4 regions of the Micromonospora taraxaci genome follow, and region 2 is predicted to be linked to each of the others. Evidence: riboswitches for the same ligand, from Rfam matches in the RefSeq annotation. Region 2 holds a riboswitch; each other region holds the start of a gene.

Region 1 (5,444 bases), on a different contig from region 2:
GGAGCGGTGACTGGGGGACCGGGTTCACGGGCTGGCGCGGGCCGGCCGTGGTGCTCGGCTTCCTGGCGGTGAACCTGGTCCTCGCCGGGCTGCTGCACCGCTTCGTGGAGACGCCGATGATGCGTCGACTCGCACCGCGCCGCCCAGCTCGTCCGGCGTCCGTCCCCCGCCAACGCGCGGGCGGTCCCGACGCCGCCGGGGAGAGCGGGCAGCAGACCAACGGTCGATCAACGTACGCCGACTCGCGCTGACACCGTCCACCCTGCTCAGTGGGGTTCGGCGCGGCGTGCGACGACACGCCCGTGGTCGGTGCGTCGAGGTCGGCACGACGGTAGCGTGAGGTCGTGCTTCCGGTCGCGTTCACCTGTCCGCTGTGGTGGGTGGCGCGCTGGGCGACGCGGGTGCTGACCAGCCTCGCCGTCGTCGCGGCCCTGGCGCTCGGCGCGGGCCCGGCCTCGGCCGCTGTGCCAACTCCGTTCGCCCTCGGCGCACTCCCGGCGACCTGCCCGTCCACCTCCGCGCAGGGGGCGGTGCACGAGGCGCAGGCGACGACCGAGGAGCCCGTCGAGGAATTCTCCTCGGCGTGGTCGGTCGACCCGCAATCGGCTCCGCCCGGCGACCAGGCCACTGCCCGGACCGGCCCGCTGCCGGTGCGCGCGGCCGGGTCCGACCGGCTGCCCCTGGTCCACGGCCCGAGCAGCCGGGCACCCCGGGCGCCACCCGGGCGCTGAGTCACCGGGACGAGCGTCCCGCCCGCCGCGCCTGTCGACCCACCAGCTCCGCGCCCCACCGGCCCGTGCTCCGCCCTGGCCCGGTGGCGGTGGGGCTCCCCATCGCATCGCTCTCTCCCGAGGTGCCGACCATGGAGACCGCCGTCTTCTACCAGTTCGTGACCGAGGTGCCGCAGGCCGCCGCCATCTGGTCCACCCTGTTCCTGCTGGCCCTGGGCGTACTCGCCCTGCTGGTGGCCCGCCCCGAGCGGGACACACCCTCGGACGACCCGCGCACGGCCGCCCCCACCGCTCGTGAGGTGGCCGCCGCCGAGGCTGCCGACCTGCGCCGGTACGCCGAGGAGGTAGCGGTCGCCGCGACCGGCGCGGCCAGGACCGCGCAGCGGCGACGTGCTGACTGGCTGACCGCTCAGGAGGAGATGGAGCGGGCCTGGTGCGCCTACGACGAGGCGGACACCGCCGCCCGTCGCTTCGCCGGCGCCGAGGCGCTGCCCACCCCGCAGACCCCCCGCACCCCGGCCGAGTACGCCGCCCGCGAGCGCTACCTGCACCGGGCCGCGATGACGGCGTACTGGCGGGGTGACCTGAGCATGGCGCAGCTCGGCGACGTGTTCGCGCACCGGCGCGGCTGGGATCCCCGGCGGCACCCGGTCGAGCAGGAGGTGCTGTTCAGCCGGACGATCCGGGACGCCAGGCTGGCCGACTACCAGGCCGCCGCATCCCGGGAGCGTGCTGCCTGGCGGGACGCGGAACTGGCTGCCGACTCAGCGCGAGCCCTCGCAGCGGAGACCTGCGCGGCGGCGGCCCGGCTGCGACCGAACCCGCTACCCGCGCGCCGGGCGGTGACCGGTGTGTTCCGACCCGCTGTCGTGGCGCGGTGGCGGCCGGCGCGGGCGAGTTGAGCCCGATCCGTGACGTGAGCCGGCTCACGCCGACCGAGAATCGGGCGTCCGGCGCGATCGGCACGATTCTTCCGGTGAATCTGGTCGCATTCTCGGCGGCCTGTCCGGTTGTCGCCCGTAGGCGTCACCGTAACCGCTTGTCCCATCGAGTCACGTCAGCGGCAATACGCGCAGAAATTGCTACGCTATTTCAGGTTTACGCAGGTGGAGCTGGCTTGGCAGGGGTGCGGACGGGCCAGTACTGTCGTCCCGTCCGGTGCGGTAACCGATCGCAAGAGGCGACGCCGCGCCGACCCGCTCAATCGTGATGAACGAACCGGGGACCCACCAGTAAGTCCGGGGTGAATCCGCGAGCCACAGCCCGCGGTAGGGCGATCTTCCCGCCCGAATCCGTCAGCTAACCCGGTAGGCGGTGTCGGAAGGAGTTCCATCCTCGTGCAGCACCTTTCCACCCCTCGGTTGTTCCCTCGCCTCCACGGCGCAGCGGTGCCCCCGCTCATTCGTCCAGTGACGGTGAGCTGACCCCCGGGTCATCGCCTCACCGCCCGGCCACGCCGGGCGTTCCCCTGAGCGGTTCACCATCCGCGGACCACGGTCCGCGCGCTGGCGCCTGCCCGGATACCGGTCCGGTCGCCGGTGTGCCGCTCTCCCCCCGATCCGTGGAGGACCCCGTGAAGCACACCCTGCAGCGTCAGCTCCGCCGTTTCGCCACCGAGCGCCCGTACCAGATCGTTGCCGCCTCCGCCGCGGCCCTCGCGATCGCCACCACCACCGGCGCCCTGCTCACCACCGCCGACGACGCACCCGCCGGCCAGCGCACCGCGACCACCGTCGCCGAGATGCGCAGCGACGTTGCCGCCTCCCGCGGCGAGGTGCGTGAGGCGTCCCCGTCGGCCAGCGCCGCGCCGAGCACCGCCGCCCCGGCCACCAGCGCCGCGTCGCCGGCGGCCAAGGCGAAGGCCAACCCCGACCTCACCCGTAAGCCGACGCCGCCGAAGCCACCCGCGACCAAGGTGCTGGCCTACGACTACGAGGCGCAGAACACGTACTACAACTGCGGCCCGGCGGCCACCCGGAACGCCCTCAGCGCCACCGGTATCGACCGCACCCAGGAGGAGCTCGGCGCCGAGCTGGGCACCACCGAGATGGGCACCAACTCGGCCGAGGACACCACCCGCGTCCTCAACGCCGAGGTGAAGGGTTCCCCGTACCGGACTCGGATGTTCGCCGGCGCCCCCAGCCCGGCCCAGATGGACCGGCTCCAGGCCGACGTCGTCAAGGCCATCACCGACGGCCGTGGCGTGGTCGCGAACGTCGTCGGCGACGCCGTCGACACCAACGGCGGTTACCACTCCTACGGCGGCGGGCACTACATCGCCGTCGTGGGTTACAAGGACAACGGCCGCACCGTGCGGATCGCCGACTCGGCCAACGCGGCCGACCCGTCGTACTGGATCACCACCATCGACCTGGCCAACTGGATCGCCAGCCGGGGCTACTCCGCCTGACCCAGGCACGCTGACCGCCGCGGGCGTCGTCCCCCACAAGGGGGCGGCGCCCGCGGCGTTTTTCGTCGGTGCCGTCAGCGTCGCGCGGGAAGCGGCGTGGATGACGACTCTCGTACCGGGCCGTGAACCGTGGGAGACTGCGGCCGTGGTGGATGAATCGGGTGGTCAAGCCGGTCGCGGGCGGGTCCTGCTGCTCCTGCACGGAATGGGCACGACCGGGGACGTCTGGTTGCCGTGGGCGCCGCTGCTGGAGCAGCGCTGGGCGGGGCGGTGGCTGGCACCGGACCTCGCCGGCCACGGCTGGGCGGAGCCGCTGCCGTCGTACACCTTTGCGGGGTTCGCCGACCGGATAGCGCGCGGCCTGGCGCTCGGCGACCGGCTCGTCGTGCTCGGGCACTCGCTGGGCGGGGTGGTCGGCCTCGCGCTGGCCGCGAACGCCGCCGGGGCGCCCGTGGACGCCGTGGTCGGGCTGGGCATCAAGGCCGTCTGGTCACCCGACGAGCTGGCCCGCGCCGCCGACCTCGCCGCCCGTCCGGTCAGCTGGTTCGCCACCCGCGCCGAGGCGGCACGCCGCTACCTTCGGGTGTCCGGCCTGGCCGGCCTGGTCCCGCCGGACCATCCGGTGGTGGACGCCGGCCTGCGTCAGGTCGACGGCCGGTGGCGTCTCGCCATGGACCCGACCGCGTTCGCCGTCGGCGAGCCCGACCTGGCCGCGCTGCTGGCGGCGACCGACGCGCCGGTCGTGCTGGCGCGCGGGGAACACGACCCGATGGTCAGCGACGAACAACTCAAGGAGTACGGGGTGCCGGTCGCCACGCTGCCCGGTCTCGGCCACAATGCGCACGTGGAGGACCCGGCGGCCGTGCTGGCGCTGCTCGACCCGTATCGCTGAGCGGTCCCGAGCGGAAATATCGGTCGTGCGACCGGGCTCCCGACGCCTACATTCGCCCGGATGCCTGCCGTTGATCCGTCCCTTGTGGTCAGCGTGAGCCTGAATGTCGTCGACTCTCGACTCGACGATGCCGCGCGTCGGTGCCGATCCCTGGTCGCCTCGCTCGGCGCGGTGGGTCTGGTGGCGTCCCGCACCGAAGCGGACCATCCCCGCGACGGGGTGAACGTCGACCTGACGCTGATGCCGTCCGTCCCGTCCGCTCCGGGCGCTGAGGCGGTCCGTCACCTGGCCGCGCCACTGCTGACGCGCTTCCGGTGGAGCCGTGGCGATCTCGAGGTGGACGAATCGGCGGCCGGTCACCCGACGGGTTTCGCCGCCGGTCGGGAGCGGACGACCGACGGCGTGACGCCGATCTGCGTGTCCATCTGCGCGGCCGCCGACACCGAAGGCGAGTGGTGGGACCCGCCGGAGTGGCTGCCCGCCGACGAATCCGTCGTTCCTGTCCGGCGACGGGTCAGGCGGCTGCCGGCTGCGGCGTCCGACGACGACGTCGTGGCCCGGGTGCACGCCCGGCTGACCGCCCCCGATCTCGACACGGCTCTGGTCCGCTGCCTTCCGCTGCTCGGGCGGCCGGACGTGTGGTCCGTCGACCTGCGACAGATGGCGACCGACGACGGCGTCTGGAGTCTGGCCCTGCTCCTGGTGCTGCCTCTGGTCGACGTGTCACCGCAGGCTCCCTTCGGGACCGCTGTGGACGCCCTGGCCGCCGAGTTCGGATCGCCGTCGGGGCACCTACGCAGGTCACCGTTTGGAACGTGGATGGTGGCGGCGATGGAGACGACCCGGCCGCTCAGCGACGCGCCGGCGGTCGAGGCGCTGTACGTGCGGACCGGAATCGACCCGTTCGACCCGGGGCCGGTCGACCGGCCGGTGGAGATCCGGGAGATGGTGCTCCGAGGCCAGGACGAGGACGGTCCGGACGAGGCCGAGTTGATACGCGCGATCGAGGAGGCGTTGCGAGACGCCGTACGTGTCCTGCTGGTGGTCGACGTCACCGGCCCGGTTGCGGACGCCAGGGCCGTGGTCCGGGGCCTCGTTCGGATCGAGGACGATGACATCGACTCGACCACCACCGAGATCCTGGCTGACGGACGGCTGCGGATCGTCGCGCACCTCGGGGCCACGTTGATGACGGCGGAGGAGATCGTGGAGGTCGTTGTCGCATCGACGGATCTTCAGCCCTGGGTGCGATCGGTCCCCGAGTCGGCCGACGGTCTCGCGACCGCCGAATGGCGTGCGCCGGCCGACACTCGCGGGGTCGTCCGGGTCGAGGTCACGGCAGGGTACCGGCTCGGGCTCAGCTAGCTGTCAGCCATCCTTCCCGGCCCGACAGCCCGGGTCAGGCGAGAGG
Region 2 (5,444 bases):
TATATCACGCATCCCTTGACGCGTGTTTCGGTGCGTGTGACGGTGGACCCCGAGCCAGCGCCCGCCGCAGGCCCACCTGAAGCCGTTTGACCAGGTCAGATGCATCGAGACGAGGTGCGGGGATGAGTCATTCCGGAACTACCGGTGGGCAGCCGGGGCCGCAGCGGACCACCGACCGGGCACCCGCGCCGAGCGAGCCGGCTCGGGCGTACACCGAGTTGGTCGCCGGCAACAGGCGCTTCGTCGACGGCGCTCCTCGCCACCCCAACCAGGACGCCGGGCACCGGGCCGCCGTGGCCGACGGGCAGCACCCGTTCGCGGTGATCGTCGGCTGCTCCGACTCACGGCTGGCCGCCGAGATCATCTTCGACCGCGGGCTGGGTGACCTGTTCGTGGTCCGGACCGCCGGCCACACCGCCGGCCCGGAGGTGCTCGGCAGCGTGGAGTACGCGGTGACAGTGCTCGGTACCCCGCTCGTGGTGGTGCTCGGTCACGACTCGTGCGGCGCGGTGCAGGCGGCCCGGGAGGCCGCCGCGACCGGCACCCGACCGCCGGGGCACCTGCCCGCGGTGGTCGACGCCGTGCTGCCCAGCCTGCGCCGGGCCGAGGCCGAGGGTGTGCAGGACATCGACGGCATCGTCGACGTCCACATCGCACAGACCGTCGAGACGTTGCTCGGCCAGTCGCCCGTGCTGGCCGGTGCGGTGGCGCAGGGGCGGTGCGCGGTGGTGGGTGTGTCGTACCGGCTCGCCGCTGGAGAGGTGCGCGCGGTGGCCGCCGTGCCGGCCGGCCTCACGACGCTCGACGCCGACCCGGCAGCGCCCGCCGCGGCCTGACACGACGAGGGCCGCGCGTTTCGGGGCCTGACGCGAGACGAGGGCCGCTCCGCGCGACGCGGAACGGCCCTCGACGAATGTCCTGCGGGTCAGAGCAGCGACATGTGGACGTGGTCGGTGTGGTTCGACGGCCCGCTGTACGAACTCCAACCGGTCGCCGGGAACCAGATCTGCCGGTTCCAGATGACGTAGTAGATGCCCAGCCGGTCGGCGTTACGGATGAGGAAGGCGGCGACGTTGTTGCCGTACTTCCGGGTGTCGTCGTTGTGCCACGGGGCGAAGCCGCTCTTCTGCAACGACCAGTCGCAGGCGCGGCCCTTCGGGTGCTCCCACGGCCCACCGGAGCGGTAGCAGCCGACGAACCGGTTGAAGCCGGCCGCCTTGACCTCCTTGTACGCGTGCAGCGTGCGGGGCGTGACGCAGCCGGACGTGGTCGGGTCCTTCTCGCTGCACGACTGCGGCTTCCAGTCACCGTCGGCGGTGCGACCCGGGCCGATCTTGGCGACCTTCGAGGTGGCGTCGACCAGGCCGCCGGTGAAGCCCTTGCCGCCGACGAGGGAGAGCGCCTTGTCCGCCTCGCTCTTGCGCTTGGCCATCAGGGCGGTCTGCTTCTGCTGCTCGCGGACCTCCGCGTCGAGAAGTAGCTTGGCCTGCTCGGCGCGGGCCTTCACCGCGTTGACCTCGGCGAGCTTCTTCTCGTTGACCATGTTCATCTCGTCGAGCAGCGAGGCCCGCTGGACGAACGCGTCGGGAGCCTTGCTCTCCAGCAGCATCGCGAGCGCGCCGATCCGGCCGGTCCGGTACGACTGGGCGGCGATCTGCCCGACCTGGGGGGCCAGCGCGTCCAGGTCGGCCCGGGCCCGATCGACCTGCTGCGTCAGCTCGCTCTGCCGCTTCTTGGACTTGTCCAGTTGGGACTTGGCGGCGGAGTAGTCGCGGTTGGCCTGCTCGATGACGTCGGTGAGCAGCTTTGGCTCGCCGTCCTCCTCGTGCCCGGACGGGGTGGGAGTCGTCGGGGCGGCGTGGGCCGGGAGGGGCCCGGCGAGCACGGTGAGTGCGGCGATCACGGCCACCACGGGTGTCAACCAGCGGCGTAGGGGTGCCGTCACAATGTTCCCTTCCGTCGACCGCCGACCGGGTTAGCTGACGGGTTCGGGGCGGAAGTGGCCCCTACCGCTGACGCGGATTCACCCCACGTACCTGGGTCCCCGGCTCGCCGGTTGGCGATTGGGCGGTGGCACCGCAGACGCCGCTTCGCGCCTTCATCGGTGACCGGCAGCGAGGTTACCCGAGAGTCGACCGGGTGAGCTACGCCTGGATGCCGACCAAAAGTGTCATTTCGCCATAGCGTTGAGTGACCAGTGACGCGGTTCTCAGGGTGGAGGCCCGATCTGGTCACGCTGAGGAGTGTCACCATGTCGTATCCGTGCTCCTGTTCGGCTCCGGCCACCGGTCGGCGGCGGTAGATGGGGGTGGAGTCCGCGTCGGGTCCGACTCGTCGGGGTGACCCGTTCGCGGTGAGATCAGTGCGGCCAGTGCCTCCGCCCGGTCCGTCTGCGGTCGCGGGGCGGAAGCGTCGGCGGGCGACGTGGCGTCGGTGCGACCGGCGGCGGGCGACAGAGCGTCGGTGCGACCGGCGGCGGTCACCACCGCCGCCAGTCCGGTGGTCAGCGGCACGGCGGCGATCAGGCCGAGGGTGGCGACCGCGCTGCGGACGATCTCCTGGGCGAGGAACTCGCTGGTGAGGATCTGCCCGATCGGCCGCGCGTCCGCGGTGAGCAGGAGCAACAGCGGCAGCGACGCGCCCGCGTACGCCAGCACGATGGTGTTGACAGTGGACGCGATGTGCGCCCGACCGACCCGGGTTGCCGCGCGGTACAGCTGCAACCGGGTCAGGCCGGGGTTGGCGTGCGCCAGTTCGGTGACGGTGGCCGCCTGGGTGACTGTCACGTCGTCGAGCACCCCGAGCGATCCGATGATGATTCCGGCGAGCAGCAGGCCGTGCAGGTCCACGTCGCCCTGGAACATCGACAGGGTGGTGGCTTCCTCGCTGCCGAAGCCGGTGAGGTGGGTCGCGGCGGTGGCGACGGTGGCGAGCACGCCGGTCAACACCAGGCTGCCCAGGGTGCCGAGCACCGCTACCGAGGTCTGTGCGCTGACCCCGTGTGTCAGGTAGAGCACCACGAACATGATCAGGGCGGCGCCGACCACCGCCACCAGCAGGGGTGACTTCCCCGCGCCGATACCCGGCAGTACGAAGGTGAGCAGGATGGCGAAGCTGGCGGCCAGCCCGGCGAGCGCGGCGAGACCCCGCCACCGACCGAACGCGACGATCGCGGCGGCGAAGACGACGGCCAACCACAGCATCGGGGTGCCCCGCTGGTGCTCGGCGACGTTCCAGTTGCTGATGGTGGGATCGGTGGGGTCGGTCAGCTCGACCAGGATGACCTCGTCGCCGACCTCCACCCGGGGTGCGCCCGGCCCGTCGGGCACCGGCGTCTCGACCTGCTGTCCGGCCGACGGCCCGTCGTCCACGCGGACGTCGACAGTGCCGCAGCGCCCGTCGCCGACGCGCGGTGTGCCCTCGGGGCTCGACGGCGACGGCGGGCACGGCTCCATCACCACCCGGGTCACAGTGCCGCTGTAGCGCGGCACGTCCGCCCCGCCGTCGGACTGTGGTGACCCGCCGCGCGGCCAGAGGAGCACGGCCGCGATGACGGTGGCGACGAAGAGAGGCACCACGGTCATGACGAGGATCCGTCGCACCCGGGGCGGGGCGGACGGAGCGGGACGGGCGTGGTCGGAACCCAAGGTGAGACTCCCAACGATCCGGTGCGGGGTACGTGTCAGTGGGCCGGTCGGTTCACCGTCACTGCGGAAACGTGGTGGGGGAACGCGATGGTTCGCCGGCTGACGACCGCTCGGTCACGGACGGTAGGGTCGGACCCGACCGGCCAGCCGCGACACCACCGCGCGCTGGCGCGGGTGCCCGTTCGTGCCTCGGTCTGCCGGGGGTCATCGTGGGAAATGCTAACCAGCACGGTCGGGGGATGCAGGTCGTGACGGAGTGTCGGTGGTGGAACCGCCCGCGTGGCGGTTCCCGGACCGGCATCGTGGAGACATGCCCGTGCCGTCACCGCCCGACCCCGGCCAGCACGCCCCGGCCGCGTCACCGCAGCACGACAAGCACGCCGGGCACGACAAGCACGCCGGGCACGATCCCGAGATGTTCCGTCGGCGCTTCTGGATCTGTCTGGCTCTCACGGTCCCGGTGGTCCTGACCAGCCACCTGGTGTGGGATCAGTTGGGCCTGGGTTGGGACGTACCCGGCCGCTCGTGGGTGGGCCCGGTGCTCGGCTCGGTGGTGTTCTGGTGGGGCGGCTGGCCGTTCCTCGTGGGTGTGGTGCGGGAGGTGCGGGACCGCGCGCCCGGGATGATGCTGCTGGTCGCGATGGCGATCACCGTCGCCTACGCCGCGTCCCTGGCGACCAGCGTGGGCGCCTTCGACCTGGACTTCTGGTGGGAGTTGGCCGCCCTGGTCACCATCATGCTGCTCGGCCACTGGCAGGAGATGAAGGCCATCGGGCAGGCCCGGGGAGCGCTCGCGGCGCTGGCCGCGCTGCTGCCGGACGAGACCGAGCGCGTCGCGGCGGACGGACAGGTCGAGGCGGTGGCGGTGTCCGACCTGCGGGTCGGTGACGTAGTGCTGGTCCGCCCGGGCGGTCGGGTGCCGGCGGATGGCCGCATCGTCGACGGTGACGCCGAGTTGGACGAGTCGATGATCACCGGTGAGTCACGGCCGGTCGCCCGGTCCGCGGGTGACCGGGTGGTGGCCGGCACGGTGGCCACCGACTCGGCGATCCGGGTACGCGTCGAGGCGCTGGGTGAGCAGACCGCGCTCGCCGGCATCCAGCGGATGGTCGCGCAGGCCCAGGGTTCCGGCGGGCGGGCCCAACTGCTGGCCGACCGGTTCGCCGCCGCGCTGTTCTACGTCGCCACCGGCACGGCCGTGCTGACCGTGCTGGTCTGGGCCGCGCTCGGTCGACCCGACGAGGCGGTGGTCCGCGCGGTCACCGTCCTGGTGATCGCCTGCCCACACGCCCTCGGTCTCGCCATTCCTCTCGTCGTCGCGCTCTCCACCGCGTTGGCCGCGCGGTCCGGGATCCTGGTGAAGGACCGGTTGGCGTTGGAGCGGATGCGGACCGTGGGCGCGGTGCTCTTCGACAAGACCGGCACGCTGACCCGGGGCGAACACGTGGTGACCGACGTGGCGACGGTGCCGGGCACCGAGCGGGACGAGGTGCTGCGGATCGCGGCGGGCGTCGAGTCGGACAGCGAGCATCCGCTGGCCCGCGCGATCGTGGCGGCGGCCGGGTCTGCCGGCCCGCTCCCGGCCGCCGGGTTCCGGTCGCTGCCGGGCCGCGGTGTGCGGGCGACAATCGACGGTACGGAGTACGCCGTGGGCGGTGCGGCGCTGCTGCGGGAACTGGGTCTGTCACTCCCGTACGAGCTGGAGGCGGCGACCGACGGGTGGTCGGCTCGGGGCGCTGCGGTGCTGCACCTGGTACGGCTGCCGGAGGCCGTGCTCGGCGCGTTCGCGCTGACCGA
Region 3 (5,444 bases), on a different contig from region 2:
ACGTGCTGATCAACGAGGACGACGAGATCGTCATGGTGGCCCGTCAGTGGCCGGCCACCACTGTGCGAAACCAGACCCGGTTGCGCCCCGAGCCGGATGGCCTGGTTCGGATCGACGTTGAGATCACCCTGACCGCGCCGACCCCGCTGTTCCGGTACGCGTTCCGCCAGGCCCGTGCCGCCCACCTCGCCCTGGCCACCCGACTGGGGCCGGCCCTCGAACGCGCCAGCGACCCCCCACCCGCCGCCTGACCCGCCCGCCCGCGCGCCCGCGCCAAGATCCGCGCAATATCCCGGATGTTGCTGCCTCCGACGCTCGGGAGACAGCACTATCCCTGATGTTGCGCGGATCTTGAGGGCGAACACCCGACGCGGCCGCCCGGGAGCGGATCGGCGCGCCCACAGCCGTCAAGGTCACGCTCGATCATGGATGTAGTGGCCTGATGGCGCTCAGGAGACCACTACATCGTGGTTGCAGCGTGATCACGGCGGCGTGGGCACCGGCTTGCGAGCGCTGGTCGTTCGGGCGGCGTGCCGGCGTCCCCACGGCTTGTAGGTGGACAGCACCGTCGCGATGATCATGAGGGTGGTCGACACCGCGGGCGCGATCACCAGGTCGGCGCGATCCCGTGCGGGCAGGGCGGCGCCCAACGCTCCGGCGTGCCGCAGGTTCGGGGTGAGCAGGAACAGCACCAGCCCGACCATCATCGTGGTGATCACGAGCTTGACCAGCACCCACCGGTAGCGCAGGAGGCCCCACGGGGTGAGCAGCGCGCTGACGACACCGATCAGCCAGACCAGGACGCTCAGCGGTGCGAACAGGACGGTGCCGACCACCGCACCGACCGGGTAGAAGACGGCCGGGTCGGCGCCCCGCTGTACGGCGATGCCGAGGGTGAGCAGCACCAGGTCCGCGCCGAGCCAGCCCAGCGAGGTGACCAGGTGCAGGGTGAGCAGTGCCTTGCGGGCGGTGGGTGGGATCCGAGGCATACCGCGATGCTGCCCGCCGACAGTGGCCGGGTCGTCCGACGACCGGCGACATCGGGTGTACGCCCCGCGACGTAGCCGTGGCCGGTGCCCCTCGACGGGGGCACCGGCCACGAGTGGTCAGTAGACCGACAGGTGCACGTGGTTGGTGTGGTCGCTGGACGGGTCGCCACCCGCCCCGCTGTACGACTTCCATCCGCTGCTGGGCAGCCAGATCTGCCTGTACCAGATCACGTACAGCACGGCGAGCCGGTCGGCGTTGCGGATGAAGTACGCGGCCAGGTTGTTGCCGTACGTCTTGTCGCCGCCGGTGGCGTCGCCGCCGAAGCCACCCTTCTGGGCGGCGAAGTCGCAGGCCCGACCCTTCGGGTGCTCACCGGAGCCGCTGGGGCGGTGGCAGGAGACGTACCGGGTGAAGCCGGCGGCCTTGGCCTGGTTGAGGGCGTGCAGGGTGCGCGGGGTGATGCAGCCGCTGGCCGGCGTGGGGTCGTCGACGTTGCACGACTCCTTCGGCCAGGAGCCGTCGGAGTTGCGCGGAGCGGCCTTCGCGTTGCTGGTGGAGGTGCCCCGGTTGGAGTCCGTGTCGGCGGTGGTCTGCGGCTTCGGGGTGGTGGCGACGGTCAGGGCCCGCTCGGCCTGCTCCTTGCGCTTGGCCATCACCGCGACCTGCTTGCGCTGTTCGTTGATCTCACCGTCCAGGGCGACCCGGGTGCGGTTGGCCTGCTCCTTGCTGGTGAGGAGGTCGCGCAGCACCCGGTCCTCGTTGGCGGCCACCGCGTCCAGGGAGGCGGCCCGGTCCATGAAGCCTTCCGGGGTGTTGCTGTTGAGCAGCGCCGAGATCGTGCTGAGTCGTCCGGTGCGGTACGCGACGCCGGCGATCTCGCCGACCTTGCCGCTGCGCTGGTCGAGTTCGACCTCGAGGGTCTTCAGTTGGGTGGTGAGCTGCTGCTGCCGCTGCACGGAGGAGTCCAGGGCGCGCTTGGCGTCCAGGTAGCCCTTGCTGGCGGCCTCCAATTGGGCTCGGAGTGCCGGGGTGCCGCCCTCTTCGTCGGAGTCGGGTGCGGCGGCCCGCTGGCCGGTCGGGGGAGCGGCCGAGGCGGTGCCGGCCGGGAGCGCGACGCCGAGAGCGAGCATCGCGACGATCAGGGCCGCCAGTTTGGCGGCAGGTGGTCGTGCTGGTGCCACTGCGCAGTCCTTCCGTCAGCCGCCGACCGGGTTAGCTGACGGGTTCGGGACGGAAGATCCCTACCGCTGACGCGGATGCACCCCAGGAACGTGGTTCCCCGGTTCGCCCGTGCGGGCGATTAGGCGACGACCACCACCGGCGCCGGGAGGCGCCGCCTGGTGGCGGCCGGGACAGAGCCTACCGGTACTGGTGGGGCGGCTGCAGCGAATGTGACGGACGGTGAGTGCGTCCTCACGCGGGACTCACCTCACCACTCGATGGAGCCGCACGCCCCGGACGCGGCACCCGGTTCGATCTGCAACGTCGCGTGCTCGATTCGGAAGTCGTTGTGCAGGGCCGTACGCGCTGCGGTGAGCACCGCGCCGACCTCTGCGCCGGGCTCCATGGTGAGGTGTGCGGAGGCCACGTCCATGCCCGAGGTGAGCGTCCAGACGTGCAGGTCGTGCACCTCGACCACGCCGGGAACGGCGGCCAGCCGGTCGTGCACGGCGGTCACCTGGAGGTGTTCCGGTGCGGCCTGCACCAGGATGCGGATGGCTGCCCGGGCCAGCCGCCAGGTGCGTGGCAGGATGAACACGCCGATGGCGACGGCGACGAGCGGGTCGGCCCACCACCAGTCGGTGACGGTGATGAGCAGCGCCGCGCCGATCACGCCGACCGAGCCGAGCAGGTCGCCGAGCACCTCCAGGTAGGCGCCCTGGATGTTGATGCTCTCCCGGGCCCCGGTGCGGAGGAGGGCGAAGGCGACGATGTTGGCGAGCAGGCCGAGGACGGCCACCACGAGCATCGGACCGGTGATGACCTCGTGCGGGTCGCCGAAGCGGCGGATCGCCTCGATCACCACGTAGACCGCGACGCCGGAGAGCAGGACGGCGTTGGCCAGTGCGGCGAGCACCTCGAGTCGGTAGAGCCCGAAGGTGCGCTGCGGGTCGCCGGTGGCCCGCCGGGTCGCGGTGATCGCGGCGAGCGCCATGCCGATGCCGAGCACGTCGGTGAACATGTGCCCGGCGTCGGAGAGCAGGGCGAGCGACCCGGTGTGCAGGGCGGTGACCGCCTCGACCACCATCAGGGTGGCGAGCAGCCCGAATGCCGCCCAGAGTCGACCCCGGTGCTGGTATGCGGCATTGGCGACGGACCCGTGGTGGTGGTCATGACCTGCGCCCACGTGAATTACCTTCCGCCGCCGTCCGAGGTCCGGTCCAATGTATGTTCACATCGCAATGTGTGCAAGTGTACGGGTCGCGCCTCCCACCGGTGGCCGCTCGGACAGGTCAGCCGGTGGGGTCGATGGTGGTGAGTCGCTGGGTGGCCCGGGACAGCGCCACGTACAGGGTGCGTACCCCGGCACCCGGATCCGCCCGGATCTCGCTCGGGGCGACCAGCACGACTCCGTCGTACTCCATGCCCTTGGCCTCCAGGCTGGTGACCACCTGCAACCTCGGCGCGTCCAGCGCGTCGAGCCAACCGGCGACCTCGTCCCGACGCGGCACCGGCGTGATCACGCCGACCGTGCCCTCCACCTCGGCCAGCAGGTCGGCGGCGGCCTTCACGGTCGCGGTCTCCAACCCCGTCGCGGGCACCACCAACTCGACCGGATCGACGCCGGTGGACCGGACGGCGGTCGGCAGCGGCAGGTCCGGGTAGAGCCGACGGATCTCCGCCGCCGCCACCGCGAAGATCTCCGAGGAGTTGCGGTAGTTGGTGGTGAGCGTGAAGTCGTGCCGCTTGCGCCGGCCCAACGCCTGGTCCCGGGCCCGGTCCAACTCGTCGGGGTCGCCGGTCCACGCGGTCTGCGCCGGGTCACCCACCACCGTCCAGGAGGCCAGCCGACCACGACGGCCGATCATCCGCCACTGCATCGGTGAGACGTCCTGCGCCTCGTCGACCACCACGTGCGCGTAGTCCCGGTAGTCCTCTGGGCGCTCCCGAGCCGCCGCGCGGGCGGCCCGCTGCCGGTCGGCGGCGGTGCTCAGCTCGCGTACGCCGCCAGCCAGCTGGAACGGGTCGCGACGGGCCCGGGCCGGCTGCACCGGCTTACCGAGTAGCGCGTCCAACTCGTCCAGCAGCGCGATGTCGGCGATGGTCAGCCCGGTCGAGTCCAGATCCCGGTACGCGGTGGTGAGCAGCCGGATCTCCGCGTTGGAGAGGATCCCCCCGGCGTACCGGCGCAGCCGGTCCGGCTGCGCCAGCCAACCGAGCACGTGCCGAGGGTGCAGACGAGGCCACCACGCCTTGAGGAACTCCCGGAACTCCGACCGCTCGGCGATCTCCGCCTCGAAGGCCCGCTGTTGCGGCAGACGGGTGACGCCCACCTCTCGGGCCTGCGCCCAGAGCGCGGCGAACACCCCGTCGAAGCCAGCCCGGCGCACCTCGTTGCGTCGGGCGCCCCGGTGCAGCGCGCGGTCTCGGATCCGGTCCAGCGTCGTCCGGTCCAGCCGCAGCAGCGTGCCCCGGTACAGCAGCCGCAGCTCACCCGGGCCGCCCGGCACCGCGTCGCGGGCCGCCCGCTCGAGCACCCGACGCATCCGCAGCGAACCCTTCACCGCCGCCACCTGGGGCGGGTCGGTGCGGGTGGCGCTCATCCCCGGGAAGAGGGTGCCCAACGAGTGCAGGGTCGCGGTGTCCTCGCCGAGCGACGGCAGCACCGAGCCGATGTACTCCACGAACACCGACGACGGGCCCACCACCAGGATGCCGCCGCCCGCGTACCGGCTGCGGTCGGAGTAGAGCAGGAACGCGGCCCGGTGCAGGGCGACAGCGGTCTTACCGGTGCCGGGGCCGCCGGCGACGATCGTCACCCCGGAACCGGGCGAACGGATCGCCTCGTCCTGCTCGCGCTGGATGGTCGCCACGATGTCCCGCATGCCCCGGCCGGTGGCCTTGGACAGGGTGGCCAGCAGCGCGCCGTCACCGACGACCGTCATCCCCTCCGGGGCGGCGGTCGGGTCCAGCAGGTCGTCCTCGATCCGGGTGACCCGTTCGGCGCGGGACTGGATCGTGCGGCGACGCACCACGTCCAGCGGCTGCGCCGGAGTGGCCTGGTAGAAGGCGGCGGCGGCCGGCGCCCGCCAGTCGACGACCAGCGTGCGGGCGTCCTCGTCCCGGATGCCGAGCCGCCCGACGTGCAGGACCTGGCTGTCGCGCAGGTCCAGCCGGCCGAAGACCAGCCCCTCGTGCTCGGCGTCCAGGGTGTGCCGCCGCTGCGCCGCGTGGAACACCATGGCGTCGCGCTCGACCAGCGCGCCGTGCGTGCCCACCCGGGCCATCCGATA
Region 4 (5,444 bases), on a different contig from region 2:
GCACCGGCGCCGGCGCGACGGCCCTGGCCACCGTCACCGTCCCGGTGGTGGTGCACGTAATCCAGGAGAACAGCACCCGGGCCGGCGGCAACATCCCCGACTCGATGATCACCTCGCAGATCAGCGTGCTCAACCAGGCCTACGCCGGCGCGACCGGCGGTGCGGCCACCGCGTTCGCCTTCCGACTCGACTCGATCAACCGGGTGACGAACCCGTCGTGGTACCCGATCGTCTACGGCTCGTCGGCGGAGCGGTCGATGAAGTCCTCACTGCGGGTCGGCGGCAAGAACACGCTCAACATCTACCTCGGCGAACTGAGCGACGACCTGCTGGGTTGGGCGACCTTCCCGCAGCGGAAGCTCAGCAGCGCCGACGGCGTGGTCGCGCTCAGCGAGTCGCTGCCGGGCGGCACCGCCACCAACTACAACCAGGGCGACACCGGCACCCACGAGGTCGGCCACTGGCTGAACCTCTACCACACCTTCCAGGGCGGCTGCGGCGGCTCGGGTGACAGCGTCAGCGACACCCCGGCCGAGGCCTCGCCGGCGTACCAGTGCCCGACCGGGCGCGACACCTGCTCGGCGACCGGGCTGGACCCGATCACCAACTTCATGGACTACACCTACGACTCGTGCATGTACCAGTTCACCCCTGGTCAGGCCAGCCGCATGATCACCGCCTGGAACGCCTACCGCGCGGCCTAACTGCTCCGCGTACAACCGGTGTCGGCTCCGTCACGACGGAGCCGACACCGTCGTGTCAGAGCCCCGGTCAGGCGGCCGTGCACTGCACGTCACGGCTGAGGCGGGTCGGCCGAGCCTGTGGCACGGCGACCGGCGCGGCCGTCGCCGACGGGGCGTGCGGGTCCAGCCAGACCCGGACAGCCGGCCGGCTCGGCGTGACACCCGGGACGCCGGCGACGTGCTGCTCGCGGCGGGTCAGCATTGCCACGTCGACGGTGAACTCGAACAACCGCCAGTCGACCTGCTGCTCGGCCCGGGCACTCTGCGCCAGCCGCGCGACCCGGACCGGATCGGTCACCGGACGAGCGTGCCCCGCCAGGTAGGCCTCGTCGTCGCTCTCCTCCGGGGGGAACGAGTGCAGCGCGTAACGGCCGTCGCGTTCGAGGTCGCGGCGCTTCGGGGAGTCGATGATGAAGCAGAAGAGACCTTCGTCCGTGATGACCGGGGAGACCGGATGAACGCGGGGCCCGCCGTCGGCGCGGACCGTGGCCAGGTAGCCGAAGCCCGGCCCGTACTGCTGAAGGAGAACGCGGATCCCGTCGGCGAGTCGGGGCTCGTCGGCGGCGAAATCGGACCAGGAAGCCATGCGAGCATTCTATCGAACAAATGTACGACGGGCGACCTCGACGCGCTGGTCACCGGCACCGAATCCGGCCGGTTTCGGCAACGCGGCTATGGTGGTCCGATGCTGCTCTCCGACCGCGACCTGGTCTCCGAGATCAAGGCCGGCACGCTGGGCCTGGAGCCGTTCGAGCCCACCCTGGTCCAACCCTCCAGCATCGACGTCCGACTCGACCGGCTGTTCCGGGTCTTCAACAACCACCTCTACACCCACATCGATCCGGCGATGCAGCAGGACGACCTGACCTCGGCGGTCGAGGTGCCCGACGGCGAGCCGTTCGTGCTGCACCCGGGGGAGTTCGTGCTCGCCTCGACGCTGGAGGTCATCTCCCTGGGTGACCAGCTCGCCGGCCGACTCGAAGGCAAGAGCTCACTGGGCCGGCTCGGGTTGCTCACGCACTCCACCGCCGGCTTCATCGACCCCGGCTTCTCCGGACACGTGACGCTGGAGCTCTCCAACGTGGCGAACCTGCCGATCACCCTCTGGCCGGGCATGAAGATCGGGCAGCTCTGCATCTTCCGGCTCTCCTCGCCGGCGGAGCACCCGTACGGCTCGGTGGTCTACGGATCCCGCTACCAGGGCCAGCGGGGCCCGACGCCGAGCCGCGCCTGGCAGCACTGGCGCACCTGGCCGACCCGCTGAACCCGTGACGACGAGGGCCCGCCGCGACGGATCGCGACGGGCCCTTCGGTCACTCCCGATCAGCCTGGACGGCCGTAGCTGTGGATCGGGCCGTCGTCGACCTTCTTCATCTTGACCGGTTGGCCGGCCTGCGAGGCGTGCACCACCCAGCCGCCGCCGACGTACATGCCGACGTGGTGGATGTCGCTGTAGTAGAAGACCAGGTCGCCGGGGCGCAGGTCGCCCTTGCTGACGTCCTTGGTGACGCGGCTCTGCTGGGCGGCGTTGTGCGGCAACGACACACCGGCCTTCGCCCAGGCGGCCAGCATCAGCCCGGAGCAGTCGTACGAGTTGGGTCCCTCGGCGCCCCACACGTAGGGCTTGCCGATCTGTGCGCAGGCGAACTTCACCGCGACGCCCGCGGCGCCGCCGGGATAGCTGCCGGGGCAGGGCGCGGGGCGCAACGAACCACCGCCACCGTTGCCGTACACCTTGAGGCGAAGCTTCTGCAGCCGGTCGATCTCTTCGTTGATCTGCTTCTTCTTCGCGGCCAGCTGAGCCTCGGTACGGGTCAGCTGGGCCACCATCTCGTCCAGCGGCGCCTTCTGCGCGGCCAACTCGTCCCGCAGGTCGGCCACCTCGCGTACGTCCTGTTGCTGGTTGTGCGCGAACCGGTCGAGCATTTCGAGCTGACTGACCACCTCGCTCGGTGACCGGCTGCCCAGCATCGCGTTGACGGTCGACACGGTCTCACCCTTGTACGCCCGCACGGCGAGGGCGCTGACCTTGTCCATCGCGGCGTCGACCTGCTGTTCGAGCGGGGCGATGCGGGTGGCCAGAGCGTCCGCCTGCTTGCGCTTGACGGCGAGGTCGGTCCGGGTGGCGTTGTGCCGTTCGATGATCGGTTCGAGTTTGTTCCAGTCCTCGTCGATCTGACGCTCGATCTCCGCGACGGACGGGTCGGCGTGGGCCGCCGTGGCGCTGCCCGTCAGGACGACGGCGACGCCGACCAGCGCGGCGAGAGCGGTGGTGAAGCGGGACCAGCGTGGGCGCGGCACGATCGGCGTCGGGCCGGCTGCTGCCGACCGCTCGGACGACGGCCGCGGGGCATGGAGTGCCACCGGGGTTCCGTACTCCTTCTTCCTGACCGCCTACCGGGTTAGCTGACGGGTTCGGGCGGGAAGTCGGCGCCCTACCGCAGTGGCTGCGGATTCACCCCGAGGGACCTGGGTCCCCGGTTCGCTCGGAAACGACTCGGCGGTGTCGGTCCGTTACCGCCCGGGCTGGGCGGAGCTGCTATCGGGCCGACGAATGACCAGAGTAGAGACGCCTGTTACCAATCCGCAACCCGTGCGGCCGTGACACTCCGTACCGATCGAGTGGGGGTCACTGACCCGGTGTGAAGATTTCTTTCTGAGCGAGTCGATAGATGGAAAGGTATTGACGCGGACTCTCCAGCGGCGCGATGGTGACCTGACCTCTACCCGCGAGAATCTAGGGGGTTCGATGCACCATCCAACCCTGTCGACCGGCTGGCGCGCACTGCTCGCCACCACCGTCATCGCCGCCGCGAGCGCGGTGCCACTCTCGGCGGCGGCCGCCGCCGCACCCACCACCGATCGCCAGCAGCAGTACGCCGCTGCGGCGACGGAGTACGGCGTACCGGCCGGTGTGCTGCTCGGCGTCTCCTACCTGGAGTCCCGCTGGGACAGCAACGCCGGCACACCGAGCACGAGTGGTGGCTACGGCCCGATGCACCTGACCGACGCCCGCCACGTCGCCGCTCTACCCGGGCGCGGCCACCACGATGCCGGTGCCGAGGACCCACGCGGCGACGACTCCCGGCCCGCCCGGGTGCCCGCGCCCCGACCCGCCGAGGCCCCCGCGCCGGCCGCCGCCGCGTTGCAGACCGTGGACGCCGCAGCCGCGCTGACCGGCGCCACCCCCGAGGCGCTGCGCACCGATGCGGAGGTCAACATCCGGGGCGGGGCTGCGCTGCTCAGCGCGTACCAGCGGGAGTTGGGTGCACCGGTCGGCGCGGACACCGATCCGGCGGCCTGGTACGGCGCGGTGGCCCGCTACGCCGGTGCGGACAGCGCCGACGCCGCAGCGGCCTTCGCCGACGAGGTCTTCACCACCATCGCCGCAGGCGAGTCCCGGGTGACCGACGACGGTCAGCGAATCACCCTGCCGGCGATCGCGGTACAGCCCCAGCGCTCCTGGTTGGACCGGCTGGGCCTACGCCGGCTGGCCCGCCCGGACGGGGTGGAGTGCCCGCGCACCATCTCCTGCGAGTGGATCCCCGCACCCTACGAGGCGTTCGGCGACGGGGACTACGGCAACCACGATCTTTCGGACCGGCCCGCCCGGCAGAAGATCGAGTACATCGTCATCCACGACACCGAGGCGAGCTGGGCGACGACCCTGAAACTCGTCCAGGACCCGACGTACGTGAGCTGGCACTACTCGCTGCGCTCGGTCGACGGGCACATCGCCCAGCACGTGAAGACCAAGGACGTCGGCTGGCACGCGGGCAACTGGTACGTCAACGCCAAGTCGATCGGTCTCGAACACGAGGGCTTCGCCGCGCAGGGCACCTGGTACACGGAGGCGATGTACCGGACCTCGGCGAAGCTGGTCCGGCACCTGGCGCTGCGGCTGGGCATCCCGCTGGACCGCCAGCACATCATCGGCCACGACAACGTGCCCGGCACCGTCGCCTCGACCGTGCGTGGGATGCACTGGGATCCAGGCCCGTACTGGGACTGGACGCACTACTTCGACCTGCTGCACGCGCCGCGACTGGACACCGGCACCCCGGCCACCGGGCTGGTCCGGATCGACCCGGACTACGCCACCAACCAACCGGCGTTCACCGGATGCGTCACCGCAGGTGTGCCGTGCGCGCCGCGCGGCTCATCGTCGGTGGTGCTGCGGAGCGCACCGTCCGCGGACGCGCCGCTGGTCAACGACATCGCGCTCCGGCCGGACGGCACCCCGAACACGATGGCCGTGTCGGACCACGGGGCGCGGGCATCCGCCGGGCAGACGTACGCGCTCGCCGGACGGCAGGGTGACTGGACCGCGATCTGGTACCTCGGGCAGCGGGCCTGGTTCCACAACCCGGCGTCCGCGCCGACCGCCAGCTGGACCGTCGGCGTCGTGGCCACGCCGAAACCCGGACGGACGATTGTCCCCGTGTACGGACGGGCGTACCCGGAGCAGGCGGCGTACCCGGACGGGGTGCCCTACCAGACGATCTCACCGCTGCAGTACACCCTGGCCGCCGGACAGCGGTACGCCGTCGGCGCGGTGCTGGCCGGCGAGTACTACCGGGCCAGCACGTTCGACGGCTCGTCGCCGGGCGACTGGACGGTGATCCGCGGCAAGAACCGCTACGCGCAGATCCAGTTCGGCCACCGGATCATGTACGTCGATCTCGCTGACGTGCAGCTGCT

Evidence for each region. Region 2 has a riboswitch for cyclic di-AMP ahead of FHU34_RS30365 (coiled-coil domain-containing protein). Riboswitches for the same ligand answer to the same signal wherever they lie in the genome.
Region 1: linked by a shared signal. The riboswitch ahead of FHU34_RS24015 (C39 family peptidase) and the one ahead of FHU34_RS30365 (coiled-coil domain-containing protein) in region 2 are both predicted to bind cyclic di-AMP.
Region 3: linked by a shared signal. The riboswitch ahead of FHU34_RS08960 (coiled-coil domain-containing protein) and the one ahead of FHU34_RS30365 (coiled-coil domain-containing protein) in region 2 are both predicted to bind cyclic di-AMP.
Region 4: linked by a shared signal. The riboswitch ahead of FHU34_RS00970 (C40 family peptidase) and the one ahead of FHU34_RS30365 (coiled-coil domain-containing protein) in region 2 are both predicted to bind cyclic di-AMP.

The regions. Positions count from the first base shown of each region.
Region 1 covers NZ_VIWZ01000001.1:5,311,575-5,317,018, reverse strand. The annotation lists gene FHU34_RS24030 (acyltransferase family protein) at 1-251, shown strand, start outside; gene FHU34_RS24025 (hypothetical protein) at 345-731, shown strand; gene FHU34_RS24020 (hypothetical protein) at 863-1,633, shown strand; cyclic di-AMP (ydaO/yuaA leader) riboswitch at 1,919-2,060, shown strand; gene FHU34_RS24015 (C39 family peptidase) at 2,293-3,141, shown strand; gene FHU34_RS24010 (alpha/beta fold hydrolase) at 3,287-4,033, shown strand; gene FHU34_RS24005 (hypothetical protein) at 4,094-5,398, shown strand; gene FHU34_RS24000 (CDP-glycerol glycerophosphotransferase family protein) at 5,433-5,444, opposite strand, start outside.
Region 2 covers NZ_VIWZ01000002.1:271,304-276,747, forward strand. The annotation lists gene FHU34_RS30360 (carbonic anhydrase) at 123-836, shown strand; gene FHU34_RS30365 (coiled-coil domain-containing protein) at 926-1,945, opposite strand; cyclic di-AMP (ydaO/yuaA leader) riboswitch at 1,950-2,080, opposite strand; gene FHU34_RS30370 (YibE/F family protein) at 2,247-3,647, opposite strand; gene FHU34_RS30375 (heavy metal translocating P-type ATPase) at 3,958-5,444, shown strand, end outside.
Region 3 covers NZ_VIWZ01000001.1:1,879,789-1,885,232, forward strand. The annotation lists gene FHU34_RS08950 (SRPBCC family protein) at 1-251, shown strand, start outside; gene FHU34_RS08955 (hypothetical protein) at 483-989, opposite strand; gene FHU34_RS08960 (coiled-coil domain-containing protein) at 1,107-2,171, opposite strand; cyclic di-AMP (ydaO/yuaA leader) riboswitch at 2,176-2,307, opposite strand; gene FHU34_RS08965 (cation diffusion facilitator family transporter) at 2,420-3,337, opposite strand; gene FHU34_RS08970 (HelD family protein) at 3,444-5,444, opposite strand, start outside.
Region 4 covers NZ_VIWZ01000001.1:190,669-196,112, forward strand. The annotation lists gene FHU34_RS00955 (zinc metalloprotease) at 1-704, shown strand, start outside; gene FHU34_RS00960 (pyridoxamine 5'-phosphate oxidase family protein) at 772-1,329, opposite strand; gene dcd (dCTP deaminase) at 1,429-2,007, shown strand; gene FHU34_RS00970 (C40 family peptidase) at 2,067-3,107, opposite strand; cyclic di-AMP (ydaO/yuaA leader) riboswitch at 3,121-3,256, opposite strand; gene FHU34_RS00975 (N-acetylmuramoyl-L-alanine amidase) at 3,493-5,444, shown strand, end outside.